DNA from 3 places in the Cytobacillus kochii genome. Region 1 is predicted to be linked to each of the others. Evidence: a T-box and tRNA genes for the amino acid it is inferred to sense, from the RefSeq annotation. Region 1 holds a T-box; the other regions hold tRNA genes.
The links. A T-box is a leader RNA that pairs with one kind of tRNA and senses whether it is charged. The one in region 1 lies ahead of argS (arginine--tRNA ligase), so its partner is inferred to be a tRNA-Arg.
Positions count from the first base shown of each region.

Region 2: it has a tRNA-Arg gene. The T-box ahead of argS (arginine--tRNA ligase) is inferred to sense a tRNA for this amino acid. The anticodon was not compared.
Region 3: it has a tRNA-Arg gene. The T-box ahead of argS (arginine--tRNA ligase) is inferred to sense a tRNA for this amino acid. The anticodon was not compared.

Region 1 is NZ_CP085254.1:453,663-460,365, reverse strand. It holds gene mgtE (magnesium transporter) at 1-1,248, shown strand, start outside; gene LG276_RS02530 (FtsW/RodA/SpoVE family cell cycle protein) at 1,407-2,594, shown strand; T-box leader at 2,640-2,857, shown strand; gene argS (arginine--tRNA ligase) at 2,914-4,599, shown strand; gene LG276_RS02520 (sulfite exporter TauE/SafE family protein) at 4,811-5,677, opposite strand; gene LG276_RS02515 (YqaA family protein) at 5,799-6,374, shown strand; gene LG276_RS02510 (Dps family protein) at 6,472-6,703, shown strand, end outside.
Region 2 is NZ_CP085254.1:3,613,287-3,619,989, forward strand. It holds gene LG276_RS18345 (glucose-1-phosphate adenylyltransferase) at 1-49, opposite strand, end outside; gene glgB (1,4-alpha-glucan branching enzyme) at 42-1,931, opposite strand; tRNA gene LG276_RS18355 (tRNA-Glu) at 2,110-2,181, opposite strand; tRNA gene LG276_RS18360 (tRNA-Ser) at 2,185-2,275, opposite strand; tRNA gene LG276_RS18365 (tRNA-Asn) at 2,279-2,353, opposite strand; tRNA gene LG276_RS18370 (tRNA-Ile) at 2,364-2,440, opposite strand; tRNA gene LG276_RS18375 (tRNA-Gly) at 2,448-2,518, opposite strand; tRNA gene LG276_RS18380 (tRNA-His) at 2,521-2,596, opposite strand; tRNA gene LG276_RS18385 (tRNA-Phe) at 2,606-2,678, opposite strand; tRNA gene LG276_RS18390 (tRNA-Asp) at 2,698-2,774, opposite strand; tRNA gene LG276_RS18395 (tRNA-Met) at 2,778-2,851, opposite strand; tRNA gene LG276_RS18400 (tRNA-Ser) at 2,865-2,957, opposite strand; tRNA gene LG276_RS18405 (tRNA-Ile) at 2,964-3,040, opposite strand; tRNA gene LG276_RS18410 (tRNA-Met) at 3,054-3,130, opposite strand; tRNA gene LG276_RS18415 (tRNA-Ala) at 3,156-3,231, opposite strand; tRNA gene LG276_RS18420 (tRNA-Pro) at 3,254-3,330, opposite strand; tRNA gene LG276_RS18425 (tRNA-Arg) at 3,339-3,412, opposite strand; tRNA gene LG276_RS18430 (tRNA-Leu) at 3,428-3,516, opposite strand; tRNA gene LG276_RS18435 (tRNA-Gly) at 3,523-3,597, opposite strand; tRNA gene LG276_RS18440 (tRNA-Leu) at 3,617-3,701, opposite strand; tRNA gene LG276_RS18445 (tRNA-Lys) at 3,719-3,794, opposite strand; tRNA gene LG276_RS18450 (tRNA-Thr) at 3,809-3,884, opposite strand; tRNA gene LG276_RS18455 (tRNA-Val) at 3,901-3,976, opposite strand; rRNA gene rrf (5S ribosomal RNA) at 3,986-4,102, opposite strand; rRNA gene LG276_RS18465 (23S ribosomal RNA) at 4,376-6,703, opposite strand, start outside.
Region 3 is NZ_CP085254.1:3,803,297-3,809,999, forward strand. It holds gene rodA (rod shape-determining protein RodA) at 1-817, opposite strand, end outside; gene LG276_RS19415 (DUF4931 domain-containing protein) at 949-1,713, opposite strand; gene LG276_RS19420 (FixH family protein) at 1,902-2,657, opposite strand; tRNA gene LG276_RS19425 (tRNA-Arg) at 2,958-3,031, opposite strand; tRNA gene LG276_RS19430 (tRNA-Asn) at 3,047-3,121, opposite strand; tRNA gene LG276_RS19435 (tRNA-Ile) at 3,132-3,208, opposite strand; tRNA gene LG276_RS19440 (tRNA-Gly) at 3,216-3,286, opposite strand; tRNA gene LG276_RS19445 (tRNA-Leu) at 3,304-3,385, opposite strand; tRNA gene LG276_RS19450 (tRNA-Cys) at 3,390-3,460, opposite strand; tRNA gene LG276_RS19455 (tRNA-Gln) at 3,467-3,538, opposite strand; tRNA gene LG276_RS19460 (tRNA-His) at 3,556-3,631, opposite strand; tRNA gene LG276_RS19465 (tRNA-Trp) at 3,638-3,711, opposite strand; tRNA gene LG276_RS19470 (tRNA-Tyr) at 3,715-3,798, opposite strand; tRNA gene LG276_RS19475 (tRNA-Phe) at 3,812-3,887, opposite strand; tRNA gene LG276_RS19480 (tRNA-Asp) at 3,907-3,983, opposite strand; tRNA gene LG276_RS19485 (tRNA-Met) at 3,987-4,060, opposite strand; tRNA gene LG276_RS19490 (tRNA-Ser) at 4,075-4,167, opposite strand; tRNA gene LG276_RS19495 (tRNA-Met) at 4,184-4,257, opposite strand; tRNA gene LG276_RS19500 (tRNA-Ala) at 4,285-4,360, opposite strand; tRNA gene LG276_RS19505 (tRNA-Pro) at 4,374-4,450, opposite strand; tRNA gene LG276_RS19510 (tRNA-Arg) at 4,459-4,532, opposite strand; tRNA gene LG276_RS19515 (tRNA-Gly) at 4,536-4,610, opposite strand; tRNA gene LG276_RS19520 (tRNA-Leu) at 4,632-4,713, opposite strand; tRNA gene LG276_RS19525 (tRNA-Lys) at 4,723-4,798, opposite strand; tRNA gene LG276_RS19530 (tRNA-Thr) at 4,813-4,888, opposite strand; tRNA gene LG276_RS19535 (tRNA-Val) at 4,905-4,980, opposite strand; tRNA gene LG276_RS19540 (tRNA-Glu) at 4,985-5,059, opposite strand; rRNA gene rrf (5S ribosomal RNA) at 5,090-5,206, opposite strand; rRNA gene LG276_RS19550 (23S ribosomal RNA) at 5,479-6,703, opposite strand, start outside.

The DNA of each region.
Region 1 (6,703 bases):
ATTGCTCAAGCTTATGATCATCTGCCTGAAAAGCATAAAAAACGTTTCTTATTATTTATGACTGCTGACCGCCTTGCCCAGTTGCTAGAGGAATTGAATAAAGACATGCAGCTAGAGGTTTTAAATAAATTAGAAAATGAGAAAACAGGAAAAGTCTTGGATTTAATGGATAATGACGACCTTGCCCTTTTACTTCATGATATGTCAGCTGAGAAAATAGAAAATCTCCTTGCCGGTATGAAACAAAGTGAATCTCGCATCATTCAGAATATGATGACCTATCCACCAGAAACTGCCGGGCGCTTAATGACTAACCGTTTTGTATGGATTCGTGATTATTACACAGTCCGAGAAGCAGTAGAAAAGTTAAAATCCTTTGCAGAATATGCTGAAACGATTAATTATTTATACGTGATTGATCAAGACAGAAAATTAGTTGGGGTTGTCTCTCATCGTGACTTACTAATCGCAGAGCCTCTCGAGGTCATCCAAGACATTATGTATGAGCGGGTCATCTCAGCTGCAGTGACGACAGACCAAGAAGAAGTTGCAAACATGGTCTTAAAATATGATTTCCTTGCTATTCCAATTGTGAATGAAGAAAATGTGCTAATGGGTATTGCCACTGTTGATGACTTGATGGATGTTGTGGTCCAAGAAGCGAATGAAGATATTGAAAAGCTATCCGCTTCGGGTAAGGCAATTGACTTTGATACGAAAGCTTTCGTCGCCGCTTATCGAAGGTTACCGTGGCTCATTCTTTTATTATTCATCGGCATTATTTCAGGCAGTATCATAAGCGGGTATGAGGCTACTTTATCGCAAGTCGTAGCCCTCGCCTTTTTCATGCCCATGATTTCTGGTATGACAGGTAACACAGGTACGCAATCATTAGCAGTAGTTGTCCGAGGACTTGTATCCAATGATTTAAATAAAAAAGTGGTTACGAAACTGATCCTTAGGGAGTTAGGGGTAGGTGTGATTATTGGTGTCACTTGTGGTATTTTAATCGCGCTGATTGCATTTTTTTGGCAAGGAAATATTTATTTAGGCTTAGTAGTCGGAGTTTCCCTACTTCTAACTTTAATTATCGGGACACTTTCGGGAGCCACTATCCCTTTATTGTTATACAAATTCGGGATAGATCCAGCCATAGCTTCCGGGCCTCTTATCACAACATTAAATGACATTTTCTCACTTGTTACGTATTTTGGTATTGCCACAATGTTTATTTCCTACTTAACTTAACATTACTTTTTTATTTTATATTGTAAATAAGGAAACTCTTTTTCAATTCTGTACGTCTATATATACGTTTAAACATATTCCCTTGCAGAAGATTCCTAATGGTTTTTTTCTGTTCGTAGCATGACCTTAATGTATAAAATAAAGATAGGTGTTTATATATGGATCGTATACAAAAAAAGAATGATCGCTTTGATTGGACATTAGCCCTAATATTATTTTTGTTCTGCATCATTAGTTGCACTGCTATTTATAGCGGGCAAACAACAGCACAGTATCCAGATAACTTCGTGCTACAACAAATAATCTTTTATAGTATAGGTATGATTGTGATCGCAGCCATTATGTACTTTGATTCTGATCAGATAAAGCGAATGACCTGGATCTTATTCGGTATTGGCACAATACTTCAAGCAGGACTTTTTATCGCACCAGAGTCCCTTGCCTATGAAGTAAAAGGTGCAAAGCTCTGGTACAACGGTCTGCCAGGACCTTCTTTGCAGCCATCCGAGTTCTTTAAAATATTTCTTATCCTCGCACTAAGTAAAGTGATTGTAGATCATTATGCAAAATACACCATGAAAACGGTAAAAAATGACCTTATACTGTTTATTAAACTTGGGCTCGTTACTTGTGTTCCGCTAGGACTAATCATTTTAGAAGATTTGGGTACGGCGCTCGTTATTATCGCTATTTTCACGGGGATTCTACTTGTGTCCGGTATTACTTGGAAAATTATCCTCCCTGTTTACGGAACGGTTGCAGCTGTAGGTGGAACCATCATCTATTACATTATTTGGGCTCCTGAAACATTATTAAAGTATCTATCAGTGGATAACTACCAATTAATGCGGATTTATGCTTGGTTAGATCCGTATACACATAAACAAGGAGCTGGCTTACAACTGTACAATTCTCTTCATGCTATCGGCTCGGGAGAATTGGGTGGTAAAGGTTTTTATGAGAGACAAGTTTATATCCCCGATGTTCACACAGACTTTATTTTCAGTGTCATTGGTGAAGAATACGGCTTTATTGGAGCAAGTGTCGTGATATGCTTATATTTTATACTTATTTTCCACTTAACGAAAATTGCCTTATCAGTCAATGACCCATTTAATACTTATGTCTGCGTGGGCGTTATTAGTTATATTACGTTCCATGTATTTCAAAATATCGGGATGACCATTCAAGTATTACCGATTACAGGTATTCCTCTTCCTTTTATTAGTTATGGGGGTAGTTCCTTAATCGGCAATATGATGGCTATGGGGCTTATTTTTAGCATTAGATTTCACCAAAAGAGTTATATGTTCCAAGACAGCTCTAAATATTATCGTGCATCTTAAGGTTGCTTTTTTAAATATCTAGCGTATAATAATGGAAAATCAAACGGAAATTCAGTGACGAAGAGAGTAGATGTAGGTGAATTCTAAAGCGAAGCAGGGATGGTGAGAGCCTGCGAGAAAAGCCACATTGAAGCGCACTTCGATAGAAGCATGGCAGAATCCAAGTAGGTCATGTCGGTTGTTCGCCCCGTTACAGGCAAGTAGTAAAGGGGTTCGTTACGAACAATTAGAGTGGTACCGCGGGTTTAAGGCTCGTCTCTCAAATTATGAGAGACGGGCTTTTTTATGTTTTCTATATTTTTTGGAGGTGAAAAAGGTGATAGATATGAAAAAGACCATCAGTTCAAGTATTCAAGTTGCAATAGATAACGCCTTAAGTGAAGGTGAGATTCGTCGCTTGTTAGAAACGCCTAAAACATCCGAACATGGCGACCTCTCCTTCCCATGTTTTGCACTAGCAAAGATTTATAAAGAAAACCCAAATCTATTAGCAAAAGACTTAACAGGAAAGCTAACTCATGAATGGATAGATCATGTTGAAGCTATTGGGCCATATGTAAATATATTTTTTAATAAAAAAGCAATCAGTCAACTCATTATTCAAGCCGTACTACATCAAGGAGAGAATTACGGACAATCAGGAAGCGGTAAAGGTAAGACAATCGTAGTAGACTACTCTAGCCCAAATATCGCCAAACCATTCTCAATGGGGCATCTTCGTTCGACAGTCATTGGTCATTCCCTTGCACTTATAGCAGAAAAGCATGGATATGATACAGTTAGGATTAATCATTTAGGCGACTGGGGCACACAATTTGGCAAACTCATTACCGCCTATAAGTATTGGGGAAGTGAAGCTTTAATTAAGAAGGAGCCAATTAAGGAATTACTCCAATTATACGTAAAATTTCACGAGAAAGCTGAGGAACATCCCCACTTGCATGAAGAAGCAAGAGCTTGGTTCAGAAAACTTGAACTTGATGATGCGGAGGCAAAGCAACTTTGGTCGTGGTTTAGAGACGAATCTTTAAAAGAATTCGAGAAAACCTATCAACTGCTCGGTGTCTCTTTTGACTCTAATCATGGGGAGGCCTTTTATAACAATCAAATGAACGCGATTGTCGATACACTGCAACAATCTGACTTGCTATGCACCTCTGATGGAGCAGAAATCGTACCCTTATCAGATGAAAATCTACCTCCTTGCTTAATTAAGAAATCAGATGGAGCGACTCTATATGCTACACGCGATATTACGGCGGCCATTTATCGTAAACAAACATACCAATTTGACGAGGCTCTCTATATCGTTGGTCCAGAGCAGTCCATCCACTTCCAACAAGTCAAAGCCGTATTATCTAAAATGGGGCATTCCTGGGCGACACATATCCATCACATCCCATTTGGGTTGTATTTACAAGAAGGTAAGAAGATGTCGACAAGAAAAGGTCGTGTCATATTATTGGAGGAAGTACTACAAGATGCCATACAATTAGCTTCAGAAAATATTGAACAAAAAAATCCTCATCTAAAAAACAAAGATGAGGTAGCTAAAGCTGTTGGTGTAGGAGCAATTATTTTTCATGATTTAAAGAATGAACGAATGAAACAAATAGAATTTTCTTTAGAAGACATGTTAACATTCGAAGGGGAAACCGGTCCGTATGTACAGTATACACAAGCTAGAGCGCAATCTATTTTACACAAAAGTCAGCAAAAGACTTATAAAATAGAAGGTTTATCAAGTGAATACGCTTGGCAAGTAGCTAAACTTTTATCCCTTTATCCAGATAAGCTCGTCCTTGCCCATGAAAAATCAGCACCGTCCATCATTGCCAAATATTTAATTAGTCTAGCGCAAAGCTTTAACAAATACTACGCTAACGAAAAAATACTTCATAAAGATGAACATTTATCTTCGAGACTCGGTCTTGTCAAAGCAGTAACAATCATCTTAACTGACGGTCTGCATTTACTTGGTATGAAGGCACCTCAGGAGATGTAATTTCACCTTGCACACCAGCTCCCTCTTTAGCCAATTGGGAGCTATTTGATTGAATGAAGCAAAAGTACACAGTTAGTTACCACCAAAAATAGTGCGGCTACAATATGTAGCCTATTGAAAAATGCGATCTATCAGGAAAGAGCTGAAAACAGGCTTACTTCGTCATATTTCTTATTCACACTAAACCAAAGCCTACCCTGTATGTCCCTGTTTAAGAGTACCCTTTTTCTTCTCGCCAATGAGCAATATGTCTTTTCCCTAGAACAGTGAAAAAGTAGAGAAGATAAAGGACAACGATGATTAATCCCAAAATATTTTGTTCAAATGCCTTAAGTGCCACACTCAAAATCGTCGTTAAGTATAGAAATGCTAGTAATGTAGTAATTTCTTTGTTTTCAAAAACATCGGTTGATCTAGCTCCGAATTGAGAACCTAGAAGCCCACCAACAAGTAAGAATATTCCCATAAAATAATTAATTTCTACAGTGAATGCGTAGGATAAGAAACCTGCTGAAACAATAAATAGGACTGCAAATAAGCTCGTTCCTACCGCCTTCTTAGGTAACATACCTAGAAAGGCGATCGACATTGGTACAATAATAAACCCTCCACCTACACCTAAAGAAGTGGAGACAAACCCTGCAAACAAGCCGATTAAGACCATTTTTAATATGGAAGGTTGAACTAACCCGCTCACTCCTTGCTGCGTATTTTTCTTCTTAAACATTTGAACAGAAAAGAAAGAAAGCAACACAATATACATAACAGGAATCGCCCATTCATCTAACTGATGAGCATCTAAAAAGACAACAAAAGGATGGGCAATTTGGGTAGCAATGATCCCACTCACCCCTAAAATAATCCCTGCTTTCCAATTAATATTTTTTAATTTTATATGACCGATAATCCCAGAAGATGAACTCCCAATTGTAAATAACAAACTTGTCGCAATTGCCTCAATAGGGGCAAGTCCAATGAGCATTAATAATGGTGTTAATATAAACCCTCCACCGATGCCAAAAAAACCTGACAACACACTGATTAAGGCACCTAGTAGAAAAAACAATATCAATTCCACAATTCCATCACCTTTCTATGCAAACAACCATCCCCATCATACCCCATAGTAATGAAAAGAAAAAGTGCACATATAATTTCTAAAGGACAAACCATGTAATCTTAAAAAGGGGTTTTCATATATGCAAGAAATTTTACATTTACTTAAAGAATGGTTATTGGAATATGGTGTGTTTGGACTGTTTTTCGTTTCGTTCGCTGACTCTTCTTTCTTCCCCATTCCTCCTGATTTACTTTTGATTCCAATGGGACTAGCAGATAGTGAGCACGTGTATTGGTACGCTTTTCTCACTACTTTCGCTTCTGTTGTCGGTGCAATCTTTGGCTGGTATATCGGCTTACGAGTTGGCAGGCCTGTCCTACGAGCACTTTTTAAAGAGCAACAAATTATGAAAGTAGAACTTTACTTTAAAAAACTTGGTCCATTGGCCATTCTGATATCTGCCTTTACACCATTACCGTTTAAAATATTTACGATTTTATCTGGTATCTCAAAAATGAATATACAGACCGTTATATTATGGGCGACGATTGGAAGGGGCGCAAGGTTTTATTTTGAAGCTTTTCTCATCCATCAATTAGGCAATAAAGCTGTACCTTTCATAAAAGACCACTTTACATCTTTGACCATTTATATGGCTATATTCATTATTATTCTCTTCATTACAACACACTATATCAAAAATAGATTAAATTAATTACTTAATTATAATTATTATAATTAAGTATTGATTTTAATTTTAAATCAGTTATAATGTAATTAAGACAAAACATTCTTGAGGAGATGACTAAATAATGATTACATTAGATACGAAATTAAACGCTGCCCTAAATACACAAGTTGCTAACTGGAGCCTACTTTATACGAAGTTACATCGCTACCACTGGTATGTGACAGGTCCACACTTTTTTACACTACATGAAAAATTTGAAGAGTTATATAATGAGGCAGCTGAGGTAGTCGATGAAATAGCTGAACGCATTCTTACAATCGGTGGCAAACCAGTTGCGTCAATGAAAGAATATC
Region 2 (6,703 bases), 1.4 Mb from region 1:
TTCCTTTACCTCCAGCAAGCAGCATCGCTACACATTTCTTGTTAGCCATTTACAACATCACTCCTTTTTCTTTTTCTAACAGGACGTAAAACTGAAATACCGAATGGTGGTATCGTCATTTCGATGCTGTATGGTTTTCCATGGTAGGATTGTTTTTTTGTATTTAATACTCGTTTATTAATACAATGAGAGCCACCAAATTCATGATTATCACTATTAAACACTTCTCTATAACTCCCATTTTTAGGAACACCCATTCGAAAATTCATATATACTTGAGGGGAAAAGTTACATACAACAATTAATATTTCTTCTTCTTCTACTCCTTTACGAATAAATGAAAAAATGGATTGCTGATGGTTATTAGCATCAATCCACTCAAAACCTTCTGATCTGTGGTCCCATTCATATAATGATTTAGATCTCTTATATAACTTTATTAACTTCTTCACATAATGATTCGTTTTTGCATGCATTTCATACTGAAGTAAGTGCCAATCCAACTGTTCTTCATCTTTCCACTCGGCAAATTGTCCTAGCTCAAACCCCATAAATAACAGCTTTTTACCTGGATGTGTCATCATAAAACCTAAGAGCAAACGATATTGGGCAAATTTTTGCCAATAATCTCCTGGCATCTTGTCTAGCAGGGATTTCTTCCCATGGACAACCTCATCATGTGATAACGGTAAGAGAAAATTTTCGGAGTATGCATACATTAAAGAAAAAGTCATTTTATTATGGTGGTATTGTCGTTCATGTGGGGCTTTCTCCATATAAGATAATACATCATTCATCCACCCCATATTCCATTTATAACTGAAACCTAATCCGCCATAGTGAACAGGAGCCGTTACTTGGGGCCAATCAGTAGAATCCTCTGCCATCATCAAGATAGAGGGATCATAAGCAAACACAGCTTTATTTAATTTCTGTAAAAATTGAATACCAAATGGATTTTCCCTCTTCTCGTTATTAGGCCAAAAAATAATATTTGATACTGCATCAATTCTAAATCCATCGACATGGTATTTTTCCATCCAAAAAATAGCATTGGATATGAGGAAACTATGAACCTCTGTTTTACTTAAATTAAAATTAGCTGTACCCCAAACAAAATTTTCCCTATCAGCTTCTGTTTCGTATTCATAAACATATTCACCATCTAAACAATATAGCCCATGTTGATCTTTACAGAAATGTCCTGGTACCCAATCTAAAATAACACCAATATTATTTTGATGGCATTGATCGATAAAAAACATTAAATCTTTTGGTTCACCATATCTACTCGTAGCCGAATAATAGCCTGTTCCTTGATACCCCCATGAACGATCATAAGGGTGTTCAATTATAGGCATCAATTCAATATGTGTAAAACCATGCTCCTTTACGTAAGGAATGATTTCTTCTGCTAGTTCACTGTATGTCAATAAAAGGCCATTCCTCTTTTTCCATGTACCTAGATGCATCTCATATATCATCATAGGTTCTGAAAATGCTTTCCTTTGTTGTTTTTCCTTTTGCCAGCCTTGGTCCTTCCATTTGTAATCTTCTAAAGAATAGACAATCGAAGCAGTTCTGGGTCGTAATTCTGAACAAAAAGCAAAAGGATCAGCCTTTAAAAAAGTTTGTTCATCCTTGTTCTTAATTGCATATTTATAAATTTCTCCTGTTAAATCTCCATCTAGCTGAATTGTCCATATCCCCTCATTATTTACTTTTTCCAATGAAAAACCTTCGCCATTCCAATGATTAAAAGAGCCAACTAATGATATTGAGTAGGCATGTGGAGCATAGATAGTAAAGCAAGTAACCCAATTATCTCCTTCTTTATGACGGTGTGATCCAAACAGTTCGTATGCCTTAAATAAGCTTCCTTCATGAAACAAGTGCATTTCGAATTCAGTGGGGTATGCAGTTGTATTCATTCTAATTCATTCCACTCCTTGTATTACATTACTCTTTCTTAATTAATTCGTCTTAAGTATAAAAATCCCTTGTTAATTTTCAAATTATTTCGACATCTAATGACAGATAATATAACATCCAAAAGTGTTAGCCACATAAAAAAGAAGCTGTCAACATAAGTTGACAGCTTCTTTTTTATGACCCCTACGGGATTCGAACCCGTGTTACCGCCGTGAAAGGGCGGTGTCTTAACCGCTTGACCAAGGGGCCAACTGGCGGAGAAGGAGGGATTTGAACCCTCGCGCCGGTTGCCCGACCTACACCCTTAGCAGGGGCGCCTCTTCAGCCACTTGAGTACTTCTCCATATGGCTCCGCAGGTAGGATTCGAACCTACGACCGTTCGGTTAACAGCCGAATGCTCTACCACTGAGCTACTGCGGAATAATATAAATGGTGGGCCTAAATGGACTCGAACCATCGACCTCACGCTTATCAGGCGTGCGCTCTAACCAGCTGAGCTATAGGCCCCTATTTAAGCGGGTGAAGGGAATCGAACCCTCATCATCAGCTTGGAAGGCTGAGGTTTTACCACTAAACTACACCCGCAATGGGGCGGCTGATGGGAATCGAACCCACGAATGTCGGAACCACAATCCGATGCGTTAACCACTTCGCCACAACCGCCATAAAAGATGGCTCAGGACGGAATCGAACCGCCGACACAAGGATTTTCAGTCCTTTGCTCTACCGACTGAGCTACTGAGCCAAAATAATAAATATGTAAATGGCGGTCCGGACGGGACTCGAACCCGCGACCTCCTGCGTGACAGGCAGGCATTCTAACCAACTGAACTACCGGACCAGATTGCGGGGGCAGGATTTGAACCTGCGACCTTCGGGTTATGAGCCCGACGAGCTACCGGACTGCTCCACCCCGCGATAATAATATGAATGGCGGAGGAAGAGGGATTCGAACCCCCGCGGGCTTTAACACCCCTGTCGGTTTTCAAGACCGATCCCTTCAGCCAGACTTGGGTATTCCTCCGAATAATGGTGGACCTTGTAGGACTCGAACCTACGACCGGACGGTTATGAGCCGTCTGCTCTAACCAGCTGAGCTAAAGGTCCATCATTCTATCTATGGTAGCGGCGGAGGGGATCGAACCCCCGACCTCACGGGTATGAACCGTACGCTCTAGCCAGCTGAGCTACACCGCCATAGAATATATTGTATAAAATTAATTGGTGGAGCCTAGCGGGATCGAACCGCTGACCTCCTGCGTGCAAAGCAGGCGCTCTCCCAGCTGAGCTAAGGCCCCTAAAATAAATATGTATATCTAGTGGTCGGGAAGACAGGATTCGAACCTGCGACCCCTTGGTCCCAAACCAAGTGCTCTACCAAGCTGAGCTACTTCCCGAAACATAACGCGCCCGAGAGGAGTCGAACCCCTAACCTTTTGATCCGTAGTCAAACGCTCTATCCAATTGAGCTACGGGCGCTTAATTTTAAAAGAATGGTGCCGAGGACCGGAATCGAACCGGTACGGTAGTCACCTACCGCAGGATTTTAAGTCCTGTGCGTCTGCCAGTTCCGCCACCCCGGCACATATTGGAGCGGAAGACGGGATTCGAACCCGCGACCCTCACCTTGGCAAGGTGATGTTCTACCACTGAACTACTTCCGCAAATATTTAAAATGAAAAATGGTGCGGGTGAAGGGAGTCGAACCCCCACGCCTTGCGGCGCCAGATCCTAAGTCTGGTGCGTCTGCCAATTCCGCCACACCCGCATATTAAGATGATCAAATGGTGAGCCATGAAGGACTCGAACCTTCGACCCTCTGATTAAAAGTCAGATGCTCTACCAACTGAGCTAATGGCTCGTACAAAGCACGAGTGGTGCCGGCCAGAGGACTTGAACCCCCAACCTACTGATTACAAGTCAGTTGCTCTACCAATTGAGCTAGGCCGGCAAATACACACAAAAAATGGTGGAGGATGACGGGATCGAACCGCCGACCCTCTGCTTGTAAGGCAGATGCTCTCCCAGCTGAGCTAATCCTCCAATATGTATGCCCGGCAACGTCCTACTCTCACAAGGGGACAGCCCCTAACTACCATCGGCGCTGAGAAGCTTAACTTCCGTGTTCGGTATGGGAACGGGTGTGACCTTCTCGCTATCGCCACCGGACTTTTTAAAGACATTTATTATTATAACGTCTTTTATGAAAATTTCAAGAGAAATTTTAAATCATTCTCTGAAAACTAGGTAATGTTGAAGAAGATATTTATTGAGTAATCGCCTGAATGCGTGCTGTAGGCTACTACTTACGTAGTGCTGTCCAGCTGCGGCGCCTAGGTGCTCGAGGTCATAAGTCAAATTTGTCATGAGGTTAAAGAACAACCTCCTGTCAAATCCGTCTTATGCTTGTCGCACCTGTGCAAGGCGCCTCCGCATTTCGAATTGGTTAAGTCCTCGATCGATTAGTATTAGTCAGCTGCATGTGTCGCCACACTTCCACCTCTAACCTATCAACCTGATCATCTTTCAGGGATCTTACTAGCTTGCGCTATGGGAAATCTCATCTCGAGGGGGGCTTCATGCTTAGATGCTTTCAGCACTTATCCCTTCCGCACATAGCTACCCAGCGATGCCTTTGGCAAGACAACTGGTACACCAGCGGTGCGTCCATCCCGGTCCTCTCGTACTAAGGACAGCTCCTCTCAAATTTCCTGCGCCCACGACGGATAGGGACCGAACTGTCTCACGACGTTCTGAACCCAGCTCGCGTACCGCTTTAATGGGCGAACAGCCCAACCCTTGGGACCGACTACAGCCCCAGGATGCGATGAGCCGACATCGAGGTGCCAAACCTCCCCGTCGATGTGGACTCTTGGGGGAGATAAGCCTGTTATCCCCGGGGTAGCTTTTATCCGTTGAGCGATGGCCCTTCCATGCGGAACCACCGGATCACTAAGCCCGACTTTCGTCCCTGCTCGACTTGTAGGTCTCGCAGTCAAGCTCCCTTGTGCCTTTACACTCTACGAATGATTTCCAACCATTCTGAGGGAACCTTTGGGCGCCTCCGTTACTCTTTAGGAGGCGACCGCCCCAGTCAAACTGCCCACCTGACACTGTCTCCCATCCCGATAAGGGATGTGGGTTAGAATTTCAATACAGCCAGGGTAGTATCCCACCGACGCCTCCACCGAAGCTAGCGCTCCGGCTTCTAAGGCTCCTACCTATCCTGTACAAGCTGTACCAAAATTCAATATCAGGCTACAGTAAAGCTCCACGGGGTCTTTCCGTCCTGTCGCGGGTAACCTGCATCTTCACAGGTACTATAATTTCACCGAGTCTCTCGTTGAGACAGTGCCCAGATCGTTACGCCTTTCGTGCGGGTCGGAACTTACCCGACAAGGAATTTCGCTACCTTAGGACCGTTATAGTTACGGCCGCCGTTTACTGGGGCTTCGATTCAAAGCTTCGCGTGAGCTAACCTCTCCTCTTAACCTTCCAGCACCGGGCAGGCGTCAGCCCCTATACTTCGCCTTGCGGCTTCGCAGAGACCTGTGTTTTTGCTAAACAGTCGCCTGGGCCTATTCACTGCGGCTCATCAAGGCTTTAACACCCTAATGAGCACCCCTTCTCCCGAAGTTACGGGGTCATTTTGCCGAGTTCCTTAACGAGAGTTCTCTCGCTCACCTTAGGATTCTCTCCTCGCCTACCTGTGTCGGTTTGCGGTACGGGCACCTTATTCCTCGCTAGAGGCTTTTCTTGGCAGTGTGGAATCAAGAACTTCGGTACTAAATTTCCCTCGCTATCACAGCTCAAGGTATATGACCATGGGATTTGCCTCATGGTCCCTCTAACTGCTTAGACGCACATCCAATCGTGCGCTTACCCTATCCTCCTGCGTCCCCCCATCACTCAAACAGAATACGGTGGTACAGGAATATCAACCTGTTGTCCATCGCCTACGCTTTTCAGCCTCGGCTTAGGTCCCGACTAACCCTGAGCGGACGAGCCTTCCTCAGGAAACCTTAGGCATTCGGTGGATGGGATTCTCACCCATCTTTCGCTACTCATACCGGCATTCTCACTTCTAAGCGCTCCACCAGTCCTTACGGTCTAGCTTCAACGCCCTTAGAACGCTCTCCTACCACTGAACATCAACGATGTTCAATCCACAGCTTCGGTGATACGTTTAGCCCCGGTACATTTTCGGCGCGGAGTCACTCGACCAGTGAGCTATTACGCACTCTTTAAATGGTGGCTGCTTCTAAGCCAACATCCTGGTTGTCTAAGCAACTCCACATCCTTTTCCACTTAACGTATACTTTGGGACCTTAGCTGGTGGTCTGGGCTGTTTCCCTCTTGACTACGGATCTTATCACTCGCAGTCTGACTCCCATGGATAAATCTTTGGCATTCGGAGTTTGTCTGAATTCGGTAACCCGATGAGGGCCCCTAGTCCAAACAGTGCTCTACCTCCAAGATTCTTACGCATGAGGCTAGCCCTAAAGCTATTTCGGAGAGAACCAGCTATCTCCAAGTTCGATTGGAATTTCTCCGCTACCCACACCTCATCCCCGCACTTTTCAACGTACGTGGGTTCGGGCCTCCATCCAGTGTTACCTGGACTTCACCCTGGACATGGGTAGATCACCTGGTTTCGGGTCTACGACCACATACTCATTCGCCCTATTCAGACTCGCTTTCGCTACGGCTCCGTCTGTCCAACTTAACCTCGCATGTAATCGTAACTCGCCGGTTCATTCTACAAAAGGC
Region 3 (6,703 bases), 1.2 Mb from region 1:
AAACTTCCCTTGTGCCGTAGCCCTTTCCTGTTGTCTCACCAGAACCGATGGCAAGTAAGGAGCGCGTTAGTTGAAAACCTGTAGAACTTTGATAATTATAAGGATCGATCCAAGAATAAATTCGCCCCAATTGGTATTCCTTCACGCCCAAATATTTTTCCAACAACTCTGGATGCCACAATACAAAATAAAAAATACCAACAACTAAAGTTACACCTACACTTACAATAGGCGCGAGTATTTTCCAAGTGATACCTGAGATAAAAACCATTCCGAGCAAAATCGCTAAAATTACCAAGGAAGTCCCCAAATCTGGTTGTTGCATGATGAGCAACAAAGGGAAGCCAGTAACAATTAGCATTTTAAATAATAGGAAAAAATCTGTTTTCACAGTTTTTAATTGTGTCTTTTGATGATGGTCATCGATGACCCTGGCTAGAGCTAATATGAGAAAAACCTTTACTAACTCAGCGGGCTGTATTTGTCCAAGACCAGGCAACCGTATCCATGATTTAGCTCCATTAATTACAGGAGCAATACTTTCAGGTGCGACAACAAGAAATCCAAGTAGCAATAGTCCAAAACCGTAAGCATACCAAGAAATTTTCTTTAATTGCTCAGCATCTAAAGTAATGACTGCTAGTATAATCCCTATTCCCACTACATACCATACAATTTGTTTAAGTAAAAAATTCTCACCGTATTGTTCAGTCGTTTGTGCACTATATATAGAAATACAGCTCACTAAAAACAATAAAAATAAAATAAGAACTAAAGTATAATCAATTCTCGATGTTGTCGTTCGTTTAGAAGTCATTAATCAATCTCCTTATGAAACAAAGGCTCTTCATTAAAAATAATCTGTGTACAATACTTCATTATATTTTTTTTAAATGAAAATCACAACAGCTACGTATATTTCTTTTTTGTAACAAAGAAAAATGCATATTATAATTGTACATATTTACTTTGAATATCCTTTACCATCCACATGATGTTATTAGGTACTTGTGGCAAGAAATATCCGATAAAAAGAGGGCTTGTTACATATCGAGGGACGATTTTTGCATATATTTCATTCTCGAAATGATAAAAAAATAGATTATAGCTGTTACATGTAAAAGGAAAATCCCTCAGAATATATTTGGTTGCCATTTGAATATATTTAGCAAACGCTGCAATATCCTTTTTCTGTCCTAATTTAACATTAAATTCATAAAAACCAATACGAGGTTTATTCGATAAAGAAAATTCAGTATCACCATGTTGATCAATCAATTCTCCTACAAAATCGTCAGCCTGCACCTTATTTTGATACACGACATCATATAAACCAACAATTTGCATATGAGGATGAGCAATGCTTCCACCTGAATGCGGCCCATGATTCTTGAAAAAAATCACAGATTTGTATTTATCACTTTTCTCCATACTTAACCACTTGTCTAAACCAAATGTAATCAATCTGACTAAATGGTTGTCATCATACTGTGAAAGTTCCGTGTCACACTCAGCTGTCTCGATTAAGACCGTTTGATGAGCATTTTCTAATACGGGATATTTATTCTCCAACCAAATGATTGGACCATCCTCCGCAATAATGTTCGTCAATTGTTCTCTCTGACAGAACGGACACACTTGTTCTTTATTCCTTATACTATTAGGTTTCTGTTTACCAATGCTTGTATTAAAAAATAAATGAGTATTTGTCATTAGTTATTCTCTCCTGATTTCAATTACTTACTTCTATTATAAAGGGCTTCTTCTTTATAGTGTGAAAGTTTGATTATGATTAGTATAAAATTCATCAATATTAAAGGCAACTTCACTTGCGTAACAAAAGTACATTATTAAATAAGATAAAAAAGATATTTGCATATGCAAATATCTTTCTTTTACTGTTAATTTACTATGACCTCAAATTCACTATGTTCATGTAATCCTTCATCATTTTCAACATGAACGACAATCTTGTATGTTCCATTATCAGTAAATGCATGTGTTGCTGTATACATCCCACTAGTTTCCTCTACTGCATCTACCCAAGCCACCTGATGTTCATCAATCGTTTGAACGATTTCTAACCTCACATTAGCCTCTTCAAGTCCTTGTTCTTCTTTCGTAATATGAATATCAAATGGAGTTTCCTCATTCGTCTTAATATCAGCAGTAGGACTTATATGTATCGCTACATTTCCATCATGCTCATGTGTGCTATGGCCTTGATTTTCTTCTTCGCTATCTATTTCAGCACTGCCTACCGCCACTTTAACTTTAGGCATAGTGTGCATACTTCTTGCGGTGACATGTGACTGAATATGATAGATAGCATCTTTTTCAAATGTATAGGATGCAACATACTTTCCATCATTCTCGTGTTCTGCTTCTATTAATTCACTATTATCCTTTTTCCCATCTTCCCACAATTCAAATTTTACTTCATCTGCATCTTCCACAGACTCGTCTCCCTGAGTAACAGTAACTTCTAAGCGTACTTCTTCGTTCCTTTTAATCTGACTTGGTATCGAGATACTGGCATCGATTGCAGCAGGAACTGATCCTTCGCCACCACTAGAGTTTGCATCATTCCCCGCATTTCCACAAGCAGCAAGAAAAATAATCATGATTACAGAAAACGTTGATATCCACTTCTTCATAAAAAGCCCCTCTTTCTTAAACATCTAATCTTTCTCATCTATTTTACTAATAATATGTGTTAGAAAAGTGAAATAATTTGTTAATGAGAGAAATATGTAAAATAAAGAAAATATAGGTATATAAAAAGATTTATTAGGAGAAACTTCTATTACAAGTGTAAATCCCCCTTTTTGGCTTCCATTTATGGAAGCTTTTTTTTACTTTTCTACAAAGCTTTCAACTAGATGCCTAGAAGCTTAATTTAAAATTAATCATACAAAAAAAGCTCATAAACCTTATAGAAGATTTAAGAGCTTTGACGCGCCTTAGAGGATTCGAACCTCTGACCCACAGCTTAGAAGGCTGTTGCTCTATCCAGCTGAGCTAAAGGCGCAAACTAAAATATGTATGGCTCCGCAGGTAGGATTCGAACCTACGACCGTTCGGTTAACAGCCGAATGCTCTACCACTGAGCTACTGCGGAATAATATAAATGGTGGGCCTAAATGGACTCGAACCATCGACCTCACGCTTATCAGGCGTGCGCTCTAACCAGCTGAGCTATAGGCCCCTATTTAAGCGGGTGAAGGGAATCGAACCCTCATCATCAGCTTGGAAGGCTGAGGTTTTACCACTAAACTACACCCGCATTTAAGAACTTCAACATACCGGTGGTCGGGGTCGAACCGACACTCCCGAAGGAACACGATTTTGAGTCGTGCGCGTCTGCCAATTCCGCCACACCGGCATAAAGGCAACACCCGGATTTGAACCGGGGATAAAGGTTTTGCAGACCTCTGCCTTACCACTTGGCTATGCTGCCATAAAACTGGGCTAGCAGGGTTCGAACCTGCGAATGACGGAATCAAAATCCGTTGCCTTACCACTTGGCTATAGCCCAATAAGTAAATTGAAAAATGGGGCGACTGATGGGAATCGAACCCACGAATGTCGGAACCACAATCCGATGCGTTAACCACTTCGCCACAATCGCCATTATTGGCAGGGGTAGTAGGAATTGAACCCACATCAAAGGTTTTGGAGACCTTCGTTTTACCATTAAACTATACCCCTAGATGGTGGAGGGGGGCAGATTCGAACTGCCGAACCCGAAGGAGCGGATTTACAGTCCGCCGCGTTTAGCCACTTCGCTACCCCTCCAAAAAAGAATAAATGGTGGCTCAGGACGGAATCGAACCGCCGACACAAGGATTTTCAGTCCTTTGCTCTACCGACTGAGCTACTGAGCCAAAATAATAAATATGTAAATGGCGGTCCGGACGGGACTCGAACCCGCGACCTCCTGCGTGACAGGCAGGCATTCTAACCAACTGAACTACCGGACCAGATTGCGGGGGCAGGATTTGAACCTGCGACCTTCGGGTTATGAGCCCGACGAGCTACCGGACTGCTCCACCCCGCGATAATAAATATTAATGGCGGAGGAAGAGGGATTCGAACCCCCGCGGGCTTTAACACCCCTGTCGGTTTTCAAGACCGATCCCTTCAGCCAGACTTGGGTATTCCTCCATTAATAAAAAAGCAATAGCGGCGGAGGGGATCGAACCCCCGACCTCACGGGTATGAACCGTACGCTCTAGCCAGCTGAGCTACACCGCCATAAAATATATTTTATAAAAATTAAATTGGTGGAGCCTAGCGGGATCGAACCGCTGACCTCCTGCGTGCAAAGCAGGCGCTCTCCCAGCTGAGCTAAGGCCCCTAAAAAGTATTCGTGGTCGGGAAGACAGGATTCGAACCTGCGACCCCTTGGTCCCAAACCAAGTGCTCTACCAAGCTGAGCTACTTCCCGAAATAAAACGCGCCCGAGAGGAGTCGAACCCCTAACCTTTTGATCCGTAGTCAAACGCTCTATCCAATTGAGCTACGGGCGCATCTGGAGCGGAAGACGGGATTCGAACCCGCGACCCTCACCTTGGCAAGGTGATGTTCTACCACTGAACTACTTCCGCAACTATTCATTATAAAACTAATGCGGGTGAAGGGAGTCGAACCCCCACGCCTTGCGGCGCCAGATCCTAAGTCTGGTGCGTCTGCCAATTCCGCCACACCCGCAAATTTAAATGGTGAGCCATGAAGGACTCGAACCTTCGACCCTCTGATTAAAAGTCAGATGCTCTACCAACTGAGCTAATGGCTCGTACAAAGCACGAGTGGTGCCGGCCAGAGGACTTGAACCCCCAACCTACTGATTACAAGTCAGTTGCTCTACCAATTGAGCTAGGCCGGCAAATATACAAAAAAAATGGTGGAGGATGACGGGATCGAACCGCCGACCCTCTGCTTGTAAGGCAGATGCTCTCCCAGCTGAGCTAATCCTCCAAAATGGTGACCCCTACGGGATTCGAACCCGTGTTACCGCCGTGAAAGGGCGGTGTCTTAACCGCTTGACCAAGGGGCCAAAAAATAACCCCAAAAAATGGGGTAGTTTGCCCGGCAGCGTCCTACTCTCACAAGGGGACAGCCCCTAACTACCATCGGCGCTGAGAAGCTTAACTTCCGTGTTCGGTATGGGAACGGGTGTGACCTTCTCGCTATCGCCACCGGACTATGAAATTGTAAGGGAATCGTTCCCTCAAAACTAGGTAATGTTGAAGAAGATATTTATTGAGTAATCGCCTGAATGCGTGCTGTAGGATACTACTTACGTAGTGCTGTCCAGCTGCGGCGCCTAGTAGCCGCCCGCATTTCGAATTGTCCAGCTACAGCGCCTAGGTGCTCGAGGTCATAAGTCAAATTTGTCATGAGGTTAAAGAACAACCTCCTGTCAAATCCGTCTTATGCTTGTCGCACCTGTGCAAGGCGCTTTCGCTTTTCGTTTTGGTTAAGTCCTCGATCGATTAGTATTAGTCAGCTGCATGTGTCGCCACACTTCCACCTCTAACCTATCAACCTGATCATCTTTCAGGGATCTTACTAGCTTACGCTATGGGAAATCTCATCTCGAGGGGGGCTTCATGCTTAGATGCTTTCAGCACTTATCCCTTCCGCACATAGCTACCCAGCGATGCCTTTGGCAAGACAACTGGTACACCAGCGGTGCGTCCATCCCGGTCCTCTCGTACTAAGGACAGCTCCTCTCAAATTTCCTGCGCCCACGACGGATAGGGACCGAACTGTCTCACGACGTTCTGAACCCAGCTCGCGTACCGCTTTAATGGGCGAACAGCCCAACCCTTGGGACCGACTACAGCCCCAGGATGCGATGAGCCGACATCGAGGTGCCAAACCTCCCCGTCGATGTGGACTCTTGGGGGAGATAAGCCTGTTATCCCCGGGGTAGCTTTTATCCGTTGAGCGATGGCCCTTCCATGCGGAACCACCGGATCACTAAGCCCGACTTTCGTCCCTGCTCGACTTGTAGGTCTCGCAGTCAAGCTCCCTTGTGCCTTTACACTCTACGAATGATTTCCAACCATTCTGAGGGAACCTTTGGGCGCCTCCGTTACTCTTTAGGAGGCGACCGCCCCAGTCAAACTGCCCACCTGACACTGTCTCCCATCCCGATAAGGGATGTGGGTTAGAATTTCAATACAGCCAGGGTAGTATCCCACCGACGCCTCCACCGAAGCTAGCGCTCCGGCTTCTAAGGCTCCTACCTATCCTGTACAAGCTGTACCAAAATTCAATATCAGGCTACAGTAAAGCTCCACGGGGTCTTTCCGTCCTGTCGCGGGTAACCTGCATCTTCACAGGTACTATAATTTCACCGAGTCTCTCGTTGAGACAGTGCCCAGATCGTTACGCCTTTCGTGCGGGTCGGAACTTACCCGACAAGGAATTTCGCTACCTTAGGACCGTTATAGTTACGGCCGCCGTTTACTGGGGCTTCGATTCAAAGCTTCGCGTGAGCTAACCTCTCCTCTTAACCTTCCAGCACCGGGCAGGCGTCAGCCCCTATACTTCGCCTTGCGGCTTCGCAGAGACCTGTGTTTTTGCTAAACAGTCGCCTGGGCCTATTCACTGCGGCTCATCAAGGCTTTAACACCCTAATGAGCACCCCTTCTCCCGAAGTTACGGGGTCATTTTGCCGAGTTCCTTAACG